Regions from separate parts of the Serratia sp. NA_13 genome, predicted to be linked through region 2. Evidence: predicted binding sites of a transcription regulator. Region 2 holds the regulator's gene; each other region holds the start of a gene.

Region 1 (3,136 bases), on a different contig from region 2:
ACATCGCGCCCAGTGAACCCATACCGCGATAGGATTTGAACGAACGGCCCTGATACAGCTCGATTTCGCCCGGAGATTCTTCGGTACCCGCCAGCATGGAGCCGACCATCACACAGGATGCACCCGCCGCGATAGCTTTGGCGATGTCACCGGAGAAACGGATGCCGCCGTCGGCGATAACCGGGATGCCGGTGCCTTCCAGCGCTTCAACCGCGTCGGCGATAGCGGTGATCTGCGGTACGCCCACGCCGGTAACGATACGAGTGGTACAGATGGAGCCAGGGCCGATCCCCACTTTCACCGCACTCACGCCGGCGTCGGCCAGCGCTTTGGCACCAGAGGCCGTAGCGACGTTGCCGCCAACGATCTGCAGATCCGGGTATTTGGCGCGGGTTTCGCGAATGCGCTGCAATACGCCTTCGGAATGGCCGTGGGAGGAGTCAATCAGCAGGACGTCAACGCCGGCAGCGACCAGCGCATCAACGCGCTCTTCGTTACCTGCACCGGCACCAACCGCCGCGCCAACACGCAGGCGGCCATGCTCGTCCTTACAGGCGTTTGGCTTGCGCTCCGCCTTCTGGAAGTCTTTTACGGTGATCATGCCCAGCAGATGGAAGTTGTCGTCCACCACCAGCGCTTTCTCAACGCGTTTTTCGTGCATTCTTTGCAGCACGACTTCACGTGCTTCACCCTCTTTCACCGTGACCAGGCGCTCTTTCGGCGTCATCACGGCGGTAACAGGCTGGTTCAGATCGGTCACGAAGCGCACGTCACGGCCGGTGATAATACCAACCAGTTCGTTCTCTTCGGTCACTACCGGGTAGCCGGCAAAGCCGTTACGCGCGGTCAGTTCTTTCACTTCTTTCAGCGTGGTGGAGGGGGTTACGGCTTGCGGGTCGGTAACTACGCCGCTTTCATGTTTTTTCACGCGGCGGACTTCTTCAGCCTGACGCTCGATGGACATGTTTTTGTGAATGAAGCCCAGGCCGCCTTCCTGCGCCAGCGCGATGGCCAGGCCAGCTTCGGTTACGGTATCCATGGCTGCAGACAGCATAGGGATATTCAGGCGGATAGTTTTGGTCAGTTGGGTGCCAAGCTCTGCGGTATTAGGCAGAACTGTGGAGTGAGCTGGAACCAGTAGAACGTCGTCAAACGTGAGTGCTTCTTTCGCGATACGTAGCATGGGCAATATCTCACCAGAGTGGGCTGTGAAAAAGATAAAATATTGCCGCGGCATTATACAGAGCGTAATCGGTTGCCTCCAGCACTTTCTCACAAAAACTCTTGATTACCTTTTTCAGCCCTGTAGTATCGACCAATTAAGTGGTTGTTTTGGAATTTGATCTGGGTCACATGTCGCTACCTGTCTCGCCGTCTATTTTTACCGTAAGCCGCCTGAATCAGACGGTTCGACAGCTGCTGGAAATGGAAATGGGCCAAATCTGGCTCTCTGCCGAGATCTCCAACTTCTCCCAACCCTCTTCCGGCCACTGGTATTTCACGCTGAAAGACGATCGTGCGCAGGTCCGTTGTGCGATGTTCCGCAACACGAATCGCCGCACCACCTTCCGCCCGCAAAACGGCCAGCAAGTGTTGGTTCGCGCCAGCATCACGCTGTATGAACCGCGCGGCGACTATCAGCTGATTGCCGAAAGCATGCAACCTGCCGGTGACGGCCTGTTGCAACAGCAATTCGATCAACTGAAACAGCGCCTGAGCGCCGAAGGCCTGTTCGACCAACAGTTCAAACAACCGCTGCCCAACCCGGCCAAACGCGTCGGGGTGATCACCTCCGCCAGCGGCGCGGCGCTGCACGATGTGCTGCAGGTGCTGCAACGGCGCGATCCTTCGCTGCCTATCGTTATCTACCCGACCTCGGTGCAGGGTGCGGAAGCGCCATTGCAAATTGTGCGTGCCATCGAAACGGCTAACCGCCGCGACGAGTGTGACGTGCTGATCGTCGGCCGTGGTGGCGGTTCACTGGAAGATCTGTGGAGTTTTAATGACGAACGCGTGGCGCGGGCGATTTTCGCCAGCCGCATTCCGATCGTCAGCGCCGTCGGCCATGAAACCGACGTCACCATTGCCGACTTTGTTGCCGACCTGCGTGCGCCAACCCCTTCAGCCGCCGCCGAACTGGTCAGCCGCAATCAGCAGGAGCTGCTGCGTCAGTTGCAATCCCAGCAGCAGCGGATGGAAATGGCGATGGATTACTATCTGGCCCAGCGTCAGCAGCAGTTCACCCGCATCAACCACCGTTTGCAGCAACAGCATCCACACCTGCGCCTGGCGCGTCAGCAGACGCTGTTGTTCAAACTGCAGCGCCGGCTGGAAGATGGCATGCAGAACCAACTGCGGGTGTCTTCACGCCGCAGCGAGCGGGCGCAACAACGCTTGGCACAGATGCAACCACAGGCACGCATTCACCGTTATCAGCAACGCGTGCAGCAGCAGGAATACCGACTACAGCAGGCGCTGGAGCGACAGCTCAACGCCTGGCGTCAGCGCTTTGGCGTGGCCTGTAGCCAGCTCGAAGCGGTCAGCCCGTTGGCGACGCTGGCGCGTGGCTACAGCGTGACGCAAACCCCACGCGGCGAACTGCTGAAAACCACCAAACAGGCGCAGGTAGGTGAATTACTGAAAACCCGTCTGCAGGATGGCTGGGTGGAAAGCGAGGTAAAAACCATTACCCTGACTAAAAAGCCGCGCAAAAAGCGCGCGACTGAATAGCTCCGCTTATTCCAGCATAAAACTGTTGCCTGGCGCGCCGTTGATCCACAGTTCCCGCGTTTCTCCGGCAGGCAAGCTGAAGGTCAGGGTTCGCCATGCCGGTTTAAAGCGGCCCTCGGTGGTGATGTTCAGCATGATGCGCTGATTGTCACTGAGCATCTCCCAGCGCAGCCACAACGCATCGCCCTGCTGCCAGCCATAACTTTCCCCATCATCTTCGAATAACAACCCAGAAGCGCTGCCACAGCCTTTTTGCGGGTACAATTTAAGCTCACGTCGATCGTCTGCCGTTACGTCAACATGCGCCAGGCGGGATGACAATGGCAATGCCGCACCGGCACGCACCAGCAGCGGCAAGCGCTCCAGTGGGGCTTCCAGCACCACCGTCTGGCCACCACTGAACCAT
Region 2 (3,136 bases):
GCATACTCAGGCCGGCAAGGTATAACATAAAACCAAAGGAATTTCTCATGGTATTTCTCGTTAATATTTTAATGTCGCAGGTTTTTAGCGCCGGCAAGTGTATCCGGCTGGATCTCTGCTTGTGAAACGGTAATATTTGCGAAGTGCTGTTAAAAAAATTGAAGGCAAGATTGTGTGGTCTGAATATTCTCTCGATGTGGTAGATGCGGTCGCCCGCACAGGTAGTTTCAGCGCAGCGGCGCAGGAACTGCACCGAGTGCCCTCGGCGGTCAGTTATACCGTGCGGCAATTGGAACAATGGCTGGCAGTTCCGCTGTTTGAACGGCGGCATCGTGACGTGGAACTGACCCCGGCCGGCGTGGTATTTGTGCAGGAAGCGCGCAGTGTCATCAAAAAAATGCTCGACACTCGCCGCCAGTGCCAGCAGGTGGCTAACGGTTGGCGTGGTCAACTAAAAATTGCGGTAGACATCATTGTTAAACCCCAGCGTTGTCGCCAACTGGTGCTGGATTTTTATCGCCATTTTCCCGACGTAGAACTTTTGGTTCAACTGGAAGTGTTTAACGGCGTCTGGGATGCGCTGGTGGACGGACGTGCTGATATGGCGATTGGGGCGACGCGTGCGGTGCCGGTCGGCGGCGGCTTTGCCTTTCGCGATATGGGCGACATGCGCTGGCTGTGTGTGGTCAGTCCGCAACATCCGCTGGCGGCGTTGGACGGCCTGTTGAATGATGATCAACTGCGGCCTTTCCCGTCCCTGTGTCTGGAAGATACCTCGCGTAATCTGCCCAAGCGGGTCACCTGGACACTGGATAACCAACGGCGGCTGGTGGTGCCGGACTGGGCCTCGGCGCTGGACTGTCTGTGTGCCGGCCTATGCGTTGGCATGATGCCGGCGCATCAGGCCTTGCCATTGGTGCAGCGTGGGGAACTGGTAGCGTTGCAGCTGCAGCAGCCGTTTCCGGCCAGCCCCTGTTGCCTGACCTGGCAGCAGAATAGGCCATCACCGGCGATGGCCTGGCTGTTGGATTACCTGGGGGACAGTGAAACGCTGAATCAGGAATGGCTAAGCGAAGTGGTGCCGGAAGCCACAGCGGCTTCCGGCGATAGCAATTAGCGGCGGTAATCGATGAATGGGCCGTCAGCGACCGAACGGCGCTCAATCAGCTTTGGATGCACTTCAATCACCTGCGACTCTTCGCGCTTGCTGATTATACGGTCCAGCAACATGGTGAACGCCATCTCACCCAAACGCTCTTTGGGTTGATGAATGGTGGTCAGCGCCGGGGTGAAATAGCGGGCGTTACGCACGTTATCGTAGCCAATTACCGAAATGTCTTGTGGCACCCGCAGCCCAAGTTCGTCGGCGGCGCAGATCGCGCCCATCGCCATGATGTCGCCGCCGCAGAATACCGCGGTCGGCCGATGCTTCTGCGACAAGATCTGGTGCATGGCCTTGTAACCGGATTCCGGCTCAAAGTCGCCCTGAACAATCCACTCGTCGCGTACTTCGATATTGGCTTCTTCCATGGCTTTTAAAAAACCCTGATGGCGGCCGCCACCGGTATTGCGCGACAGTTGGCCTGGAATGGCACCGATATCGCGGTGACCGCGTTCAATCAGATAACGCCCGGCCAGATAGCCGCCTTCGAAGGCGTTATCAATAATGCTATCGGTAAAATCACCGCGGGCTGCGCCCCAGTCCATGACGACCATTGGAATATTGCGATAGTCTTCCAGCATACCCAGCAGTTGGTCTGGATATTCCGAACACATTACCAGCAGGCCATCGACACGTTTTTGTGCCAGCATCGCCAGATAGGCCCGCTGTTTGTCCAGATTGTTGTGCGAGTTGCACAAAATCAGCGTATAGCCTTTGCTGTAGCAGCTGTTTTCTACCGCCTCGATTACTTCGGCAAAGTAGGGGGCTTCGCTGGAGGTGGCCAGCAGGCCAATCGATTTGGTGTGATTGACCTTCAGGCTGCGCGCTACGGCGCTGGGTGAGTAATGCAGCTCTTTAATCGCAGCGCCAACGGCCGCTTTAGTCTCTTCGGCGACGAAACGAGTCTTATTGATGACGTGCGAAACGGTGGTGGTGGAAACGCCAGCGCGTTTGGCCACATCTTTAATCGTTGCCATGTAAAGAATGACTCCTGAACTCACATGTTGCAGTATGTAAGTATGATGTTAATCGTTTGCCTGCGTAGATCCTTCTCCAAAGAAGCGAAAACTGAGTTTTTAGTGTGTTGAAGTCGTCAGCGCTTGGTCAGGAGGGGCATTTTGCCGGTACACAGTTGTGAACTGCGAATTTTGTCCCATATTGAGCCAAAGTGGAAGAGGTAATCGGTATAATAAACCGGGAAATGATAACAAGATTTTATTGTTTAACTGTGTGAAAATGGTTTGACGCATTAATTGTGTGCCTTTTACCCTTGGGCAACCCAATCTGAAAAGGAGTTGTAATGGATACCGATCTGAAAATGTCACTGTTCACCACCGTTTGTGCGCTGGCCGTGATTATTGCTTTCAGCTTCACCGCTGCTTTGAACTGATCCCCTCAAGTAAAACAGGCGCAGCTCGCTGCGCCTGATTGTTTTTCCCCGCGTTACGCCAGGTTCTTTTCCACAAATGCCCAGTTAACCAGTGACCAGAAATTTTCCAGGTAGGCAGGTCGCGCGTTGCGGTAATCGATGTAGTAAGCGTGTTCCCAAACGTCGACGGTCAGCAGTGGTTTATCATCACCGGTCAGCGGTGTCGCCGCGTTCGAGGTGTTAACAATAGCCAGCGAACTCTCTGGCGTTTTCACCAGCCAGGTCCAGCCTGCGCCAAAGTTTTTCACTGCGGCGTCGCTGAATTGCTGCTTAAAGGCGGCGAAAGAACCAAATGCCTGATTTATTGCCTCAGCCAGTTTACCTTCAGGCTCACCGCCGCCCTGTGGCGACAGACAGTGCCAATAGAAAGTGTGGTTCCATATCTGGGCTGCATTGTTGAAGATGCCGCCGTCAGAGGCCTTAACGATTTCTTCCAGGGACAACCCTTCAAACTTACTGCCTTTCAGCAGATTGTTCAGGTTCACCACGTAGGCGTTGTGATGCTTGCCATAATGGTATTCCAGGGTTTCTGCGGAAATGTGCGG
Region 3 (3,136 bases), 500 kb from region 2:
GGATGGCACGTTATTCTCTGGCTTCAACGCCTGAAGCAGTGGCGACATGACGATCCTTGTTCACTGCAGGCTACTGAATAACAGGCGTTGGGATCCGCCGCTTTAAGGCGTATACTCAGCCTCCATTTTGCCGGAGAGAAACACATGCTTGCAGGTATGCCGTCACTGAGTCATCTAGAGCAGCAGGAAGCTGCAGATCGTATCCATCTGTTGATGGAACAAGGCATGAGCAGTGGTGAAGCCATCGCGCGCGTCGCGCAGGAAATCCGCGAACAACATCAGGGTGACCAGGTTAGCGTCATGTTCGATGACGAAGACGACAATGAAGAGTATCAGGAACGGCCGGATGACCAGGCTGATGATGACTCGGAAGAAGACGAAAACTATTGATGTTGTCGGGGCCGGCAAACCGGCCCCAAAGCATTACCCTTCAATCACCACCGCAGCGGCGGCCCGTTTGGCCGATTCCACCGCCAGCTCTACATTTTCTGCCGTTGCCAGTGCAACCCCCATCCGACGTTGACCGTTAATTTCCGGCTTGCCGAACAAACGCAGTTGATTGTGACCGACCAGCGCGCGATCCAGACCGCTAAAACGTAAGTCACTGCTGATTAGCTGTGGCAGGATCACCGCCGAAGCAGAAGGGCCAAACTGGCGAATGGTGCCAATCGGCAGACCGAGGAAGGCGCGAACGTGTAGCGCAAATTCGGACAGGTCTTGTGAAATCAGGGTCACCATGCCGGTATCGTGCGGGCGCGGTGATACCTCACTGAAGATAACTTCATCGCCACAGACAAATAATTCAACGCCGAACAGGCCAAAACCGCCCAGCGCCTTCACCACATTTTCTGCAATCGCCTGTGCACGACTCAGCGCCAGGTCACTCATCTGCTGAGGTTGCCAGGATTCGCGGTAATCGCCGTCCTCCTGACGATGGCCGATCGGCGCGCAGAAATGCACGCCATCGACTGCGCTGATGGTCAGCAGGGTTATTTCAAAATCAAATTTCACCAGCCCTTCAACAATCACCCGGCCACCGCCAGCACGACCGCCTTGCTGGGCGTAATCCCAGGCGGTTTTCAGCTGTTCCGGGTTGCGGATCAGGCTTTGGCCTTTGCCGGAAGAGCTCATCACCGGCTTGATGATGCACGGGTAGCCGATTTGCTCGACCGCTTGTCGGAAAGCCTGCTCGCCATCGGCAAAGCGATAGCTGGAGGTGGGCAGCCCGAGGGTTTCGGCAGCCAGGCGGCGGATGCCTTCGCGGTTCATCGTCAGGCGCGTTGCCTCGGCACAGGGCACCACGCGGTGTCCTTGCTGTTCCAGTTCAACCAGCATGCTGGTGGCGATGGCCTCGATCTCCGGCACGATATAGTCAGGACGTTCCTGCTCGATCACGGCTTTCAGCGCGTTGCCGTCCAGCATGTTAATCACGTGGCTGCGGTGTGCCACATGCATGGCAGGGGCGTCAGCATAGCGATCAACGGCGATGACTTCGAGGCCTAAACGCTGGCATTCGATAGCCACTTCTTTACCCAGCTCGCCGGAGCCGAGCAACATAACGCGGGTGGCGGATGGGCGCAGGGCGGTTCCAATAGTTAACATAGTCTCGTACCTGGATCTGTGGAGTGTAATGCGGACTGATAATGGCCCAGCAGTATATACGAAAACGTTTGCGTGTGCAGCCGGGGGCTATGGGACTGTCGTTATGATGGTCAAAAGCCACCCTTACCGGCTTTTTTTATGCCTGAAATCCGTAATTCACCCTATCTCTGTTATCATCTGCGGCTGATTCGGTGCTGCCTTGAGCGCGCCGCCATTCCATTTGCCATAAAGAGTTATCGCCGTGAGCACAGTATCTTTTTCTTCCCTGCCGCTGCCAGCCGAACAGTTGGCCAACCTCAACGAACTGGGGTATGCCGAAATGACACCGGTGCAGGCCGCCGCACTGCCCGCCATCCTGAATGGGCAGGACGTACGTGCCAAAGCAAAAACCGGCAGCGGTAAAACGGCGGCGTTCGGCATCGGTTTGCTGGACAAAATTAACGTAGCTCAGGTGGCCGCGCAGGCGTTGATCCTGTGCCCGACGCGTGAGCTGGCTGACCAGGTGAGCAAAGAATTGCGCCGTTTGGCGCGCTTCACCCAGAACATTAAAATTTTGACCCTGTGCGGCGGCCAGCCGATGGGGCCGCAGCTCGACTCGCTGGTGCATGCCCCGCATATTGTGGTGGGGACGCCGGGGCGCATTCAGGAACACCTGCGCAAGAAAACGCTGGTACTGAATGAACTGAAAGTGCTGGTGCTGGACGAAGCTGACCGCATGTTGGACATGGGGTTCGCCGATGACATCGATGACGTGATCAGCTATACGCCGTCACAGCGCCAAACGTTGTTGTTCTCGGCAACCTATCCGAGCGGTATCGAACGTATCAGCGCACGCGTCCAGCGCAGCCCGTTAAATGTGGAAGTGGACGACGGTGAAGAACAAACCACCATCGAACAACGCTTCTATGAAACTACCCGCGATCAGCGTCCGGCGGTGCTGGTGTCGGCAATCCGCCATTACCAGCCTTCTTCCTGCGTGGTGTTCTGCAACACCAAGCGTGATTGTCAAAGCGTGTATGAAGCGCTGGAAGCTCGCGGCATCAACGTGCTGGCGCTGCATGGCGATCTGGAACAGCGCGATCGTGACCAGGTGCTGGTGCGTTTTGCCAACCGCAGTTGCCGGGTATTGGTGGCAACCGACGTCGCCGCGCGTGGCCTGGATATCAAAGAGCTGGAGCTGGTAGTCAACTACGAGTTGGCATTTGATCCGGAAGTGCACGTACACCGCATCGGTCGTACCGGCCGTGCCGGTTTGAGCGGCATGGCGATCAGTCTGTGTACACCGCAGGAAATGACGCGCGCACACGCCATTGAAGACTATTTGCAAACCAAGGTTAAGTGGGCGCCGGTATCTGAGCTGAGTGGGGCAGGGAATACCACGCTGGAAGCCGAAATGGTCACCCTGTGCATCGATGGTGGTCGCAAGGCCAAAATCCGTCCGGGCGACATTCTTGGCGCATTGACCGGCGATGCTGGGCTGACAGCGGCGGAAGTGGGCAAGATCGACATGTTCCCGGTGCATGCCTATGTGGCG
Region 4 (3,136 bases), on a different contig from region 2:
TTTCAAAACGCAGCACAGAAAGAAGAAGACTTTTCTGAAGGGGAAGAAGGTCAGGCTTTCCCCCACCCAACGGGTGGGGGAAACACAGCGGATTAAATCGCCCAACCGCCGGCATAGAACGCCACCAGCGCCACCGCGATCAGCACGGTGCCGATATTCAGTTTGCGCCATTCACCGGAGCAAATGCGGCCAATCACCAGCGAGCTGAAGCCCAGCATGATACCGGTGACGATATTGCAGGTCAGCACGATAAACACCGCGCACAGCAGGCCGGACATGGCGTCGACAAAGTCGTTGAAGTCCAGCTTGGTGACGTTGCTCAACATCAGCAGGCCGACGTACATCAGCGCCGGTGCAGTAGCGTAAATCGGCACCAGATAAGACAGCGGCGACAAGAACAGGATCAGCAGGAACAGCAGGCCGACCACGGTTGCGGTCAGGCCGGTTTTACCGCCCGCCGCGGTGCCCGCTGCGGATTCGATATAGACCGCCGCCGGGGCCGCGCCCACCAGGCCGGAGAAAATGCTGCTCAAGGAATCCGAGGTCAGCGCCTTGCCGCCGTTGATGATCTGCCCGTCCTTATCCAGCAGGTTGGCCTGGCCGGCCACCGCGCGAATGGTGCCGGTAGCGTCAAACACCGCCGTCATCACCAACGCCAAGACGCTCGGCAAGACTACCGGCTGCAAGGCCCCCATAATATCCAGACTGAAAATCAGCGAATTGCCGTTAGCGTCCGCCAGGCTTGGCATGGCGAACAGTCCCTGATACTTCACTGCCGGGTCAAACACCAGACCAATCACCGAAATGGCGATAATCACCAGCAGGATACCGCCAGGAACGCGCAGCTTTTCCAAACCGAAAATCACCGCCAGCCCGAGCAGTGTCATCACTACCGGGAATGAGGTGAAGGCGCCCAATGCTACCGGCAGGCCGTCCAGCGGGTTCTTCACCACCAGGCCCACGCCATTAGCGGCAATCAGCAACAGGAACAGACCAATACCGATACCGGTGCCGTGTGCCACGCCCATCGGCAGATTGCGCAGGATCCAGGCGCGGATACCTGTGACCGAGATAATGGTAAAGAGCACGCCCATCAGGAATACCGCCCCCAGCGCCACCGGAATGCTGATCTGCTGACCCAGCACCAGGCTAAAGGCGGTAAAGGCGGTCAATGAGATCGCGCAGCCGATAGCCATCGGCAAATTAGCCCACAGCCCCATCAGCAACGAACCCAGACCGGCAACCAGACAGGTGGCAACAAACACCGCCGTTGGCGGGAAACCCGCCTTGCCCAGCATACTCGGCACCACAATCACCGAGTAAACCATCGCCAGGAAGGTGGTTAACCCTGCCACCACTTCCTGCCGCACGCTGCTGCCACGCGCAGAAATATTAAAATAACCATCAAGCCCGCCTTTTGGTTTAACGGCGTTGTTCGCTTGAGAATTCGACATGTTGCTGTCCCCTGTGTTTCATTGCCAGCCCGTTGCAAGGCTTGTTATTCCGCCCACACCTGTTTGGTAGGGTATCGTTTGCTTTTCGGCCTTTCAGTCACGTCGCCAACTGGCGGCGCTTATTAAGGCAAACGATTAACTCTCATGGCGTGAGGCGGGTGCTTTATGGTGGTTTATTCAAGGCAAACGATTATCCAGCCTTCCATACCCTCCGATCAACCAAAGATCGCGGTAATTCATGCAGAAAAGTAGTGGGCCCATCATTATCGAAAATATGAAATTTGTCACATAGGGAAATCTGATGGGAAAGCCCCCCGATCGGAGGGCAAAAAAGGGTCACTGGGACTGTGCGGCCTTTTCATCCATGTACATCAGTTCCCAGATATGACCGTCCAAATCCTGGAAGCCGTGACCGTACATAAAACCGTAATCTTGCGGCTGATTATAGGTATTACCGCCGGCAGCGATCGCCTTGCGCACCAGTGCATCCACCGCAGCCCGATCGGGCTGCGACAGACACAGCAAAACCTCGGTCGATTTTTTGGCATCTACAATCGGATTCGGGGTGAACATTTTGAATTTGTCGTGGGTCAGCAACATCACATAAATACTGTCGCTAACCACCATGCAAGCGGCGGTATCGTCGGTAAACCGGGGATTAAAGCTGAAACCCAGTTCGGTGAAAAATGTCATGGATGCGGGCAGATTGCCCACCGGCAGGTTAACAAAGATTTGCGTAGCCATGGGCTACCTCCGATGAAGAGTGACCTCATCGAGTATAGCCCATCGCCTCAGTTCAGCAGGTCATAAGGCCCACCCTGCTCCAGCGCCCGCTGGTAGGCCGGACGCGTATGAATGCGCTGTAGATAACCGCGCAGCTTGGGGCAACCGTCCAGTGCACCGCGTGCCGCCATCGCCTCCAGCGGGAAACTCATCTGGATATCCGCCGCGCTGAATTCATTGCCGACAAACCAGGTACTTTTGCTCAGGTGCTGTTCCAGATAATCACAGTGTGGCGCGATCTGTTTGTCCAGATATTCACGCTGCACGCCTTTGCCAATCGCCCCCGCCACCGGCCGCAGCAACCAGGGGATCGGCGGTTGGCCCAATCGGCTAAACACCAGCTTCATCACCAGTAATGGCATTAGTGATCCCTCGGCATAATGCAGCCAATACCGGTACTGCTGACGGGCGTGGTAGTCGGTGGGAATAAACTGCCCCTGCGCGTCGTACGCTTCCTGCAGGTACTCAATAATGGCACCGGACTCCGCCAACGTCAGATCGCCATCGACAATCACCGGCGACTTGCCCAACGGATGAATTTTCTTTAATTCCGGCGGTGCCAGCATAGTTTGCGGATCGCGCTGGTAGCGCTGCACCTGGTAGGGCACTGTCAACTCTTCCAAAAACCACAGGATGCGCTGCGAACGCGAGTTATTCAGATGGTGAACAATGATCATGAGGGCGCTCCTATCCGTTGCCATACCAATTCGCCGATTTGCACACCGTTGCCAAGCTGCAGCGGTACCGTACGCAGTTGGAGACGATCGCCGGAAAAATGATAAAAGCGCACCTGCCGGCTACCGATCCAATTGGGGAACGAACTGCCTTCAACCTGATGCACTATCCGCTGGTCGCTCTCATCCACCTGATAGCGCCCAAAATAACAAATCATCTTGATA

The links. Region 2 encodes PurR, which represses purine synthesis genes. Its sites were predicted from a motif close to CANGCAAACGTTTGCNTG; they were not measured.
Region 1: guaB (IMP dehydrogenase) is a predicted target of PurR. The motif match lies at 1,245-1,262, and genes of this name have one in related genera.
Region 3: purT (formate-dependent phosphoribosylglycinamide formyltransferase) is a predicted target of PurR. The motif match lies at 1,660-1,677, and genes of this name have one in related genera.
Region 4: ACUTSU_RS10225 (NCS2 family permease) is a predicted target of PurR. The motif match lies at 1,579-1,596, and genes of this name have one in related genera.

What each region holds. Positions count from the first base shown of each region.
Region 1 is NZ_JBQZFV010000008.1:85,827-88,962, reverse strand. It holds gene guaB (IMP dehydrogenase) at 1-1,183, opposite strand, end outside; gene xseA (exodeoxyribonuclease VII large subunit) at 1,354-2,730, shown strand; gene ACUTSU_RS13130 (glycoside hydrolase family 31 protein) at 2,737-3,136, opposite strand, start outside.
Region 2 is NZ_JBQZFV010000001.1:225,387-228,522, forward strand. It holds gene punC (purine nucleoside transporter PunC) at 1-49, opposite strand, end outside; gene punR (DNA-binding transcriptional activator PunR) at 173-1,117, shown strand; gene purR (HTH-type transcriptional repressor PurR) at 1,114-2,139, opposite strand; gene cydH (cytochrome bd-I oxidase subunit CydH) at 2,463-2,552, shown strand; gene sodB (superoxide dismutase [Fe]) at 2,606-3,136, opposite strand, start outside.
Region 3 is NZ_JBQZFV010000001.1:726,682-729,817, reverse strand. It holds partial or broken gene ACUTSU_RS03400 (glycosyltransferase) at 1-81, shown strand, start outside; gene ACUTSU_RS03395 (YoaH family protein) at 145-390, shown strand; gene purT (formate-dependent phosphoribosylglycinamide formyltransferase) at 424-1,602, opposite strand; gene dbpA (ATP-dependent RNA helicase DbpA) at 1,844-3,136, shown strand, end outside.
Region 4 is NZ_JBQZFV010000005.1:90,455-93,590, reverse strand. It holds gene ACUTSU_RS10225 (NCS2 family permease) at 93-1,454, opposite strand; gene ACUTSU_RS10220 (VOC family protein) at 1,791-2,198, opposite strand; gene ACUTSU_RS10215 (glutathione S-transferase family protein) at 2,246-2,914, opposite strand; gene ACUTSU_RS10210 (lipocalin-like domain-containing protein) at 2,911-3,136, opposite strand, start outside.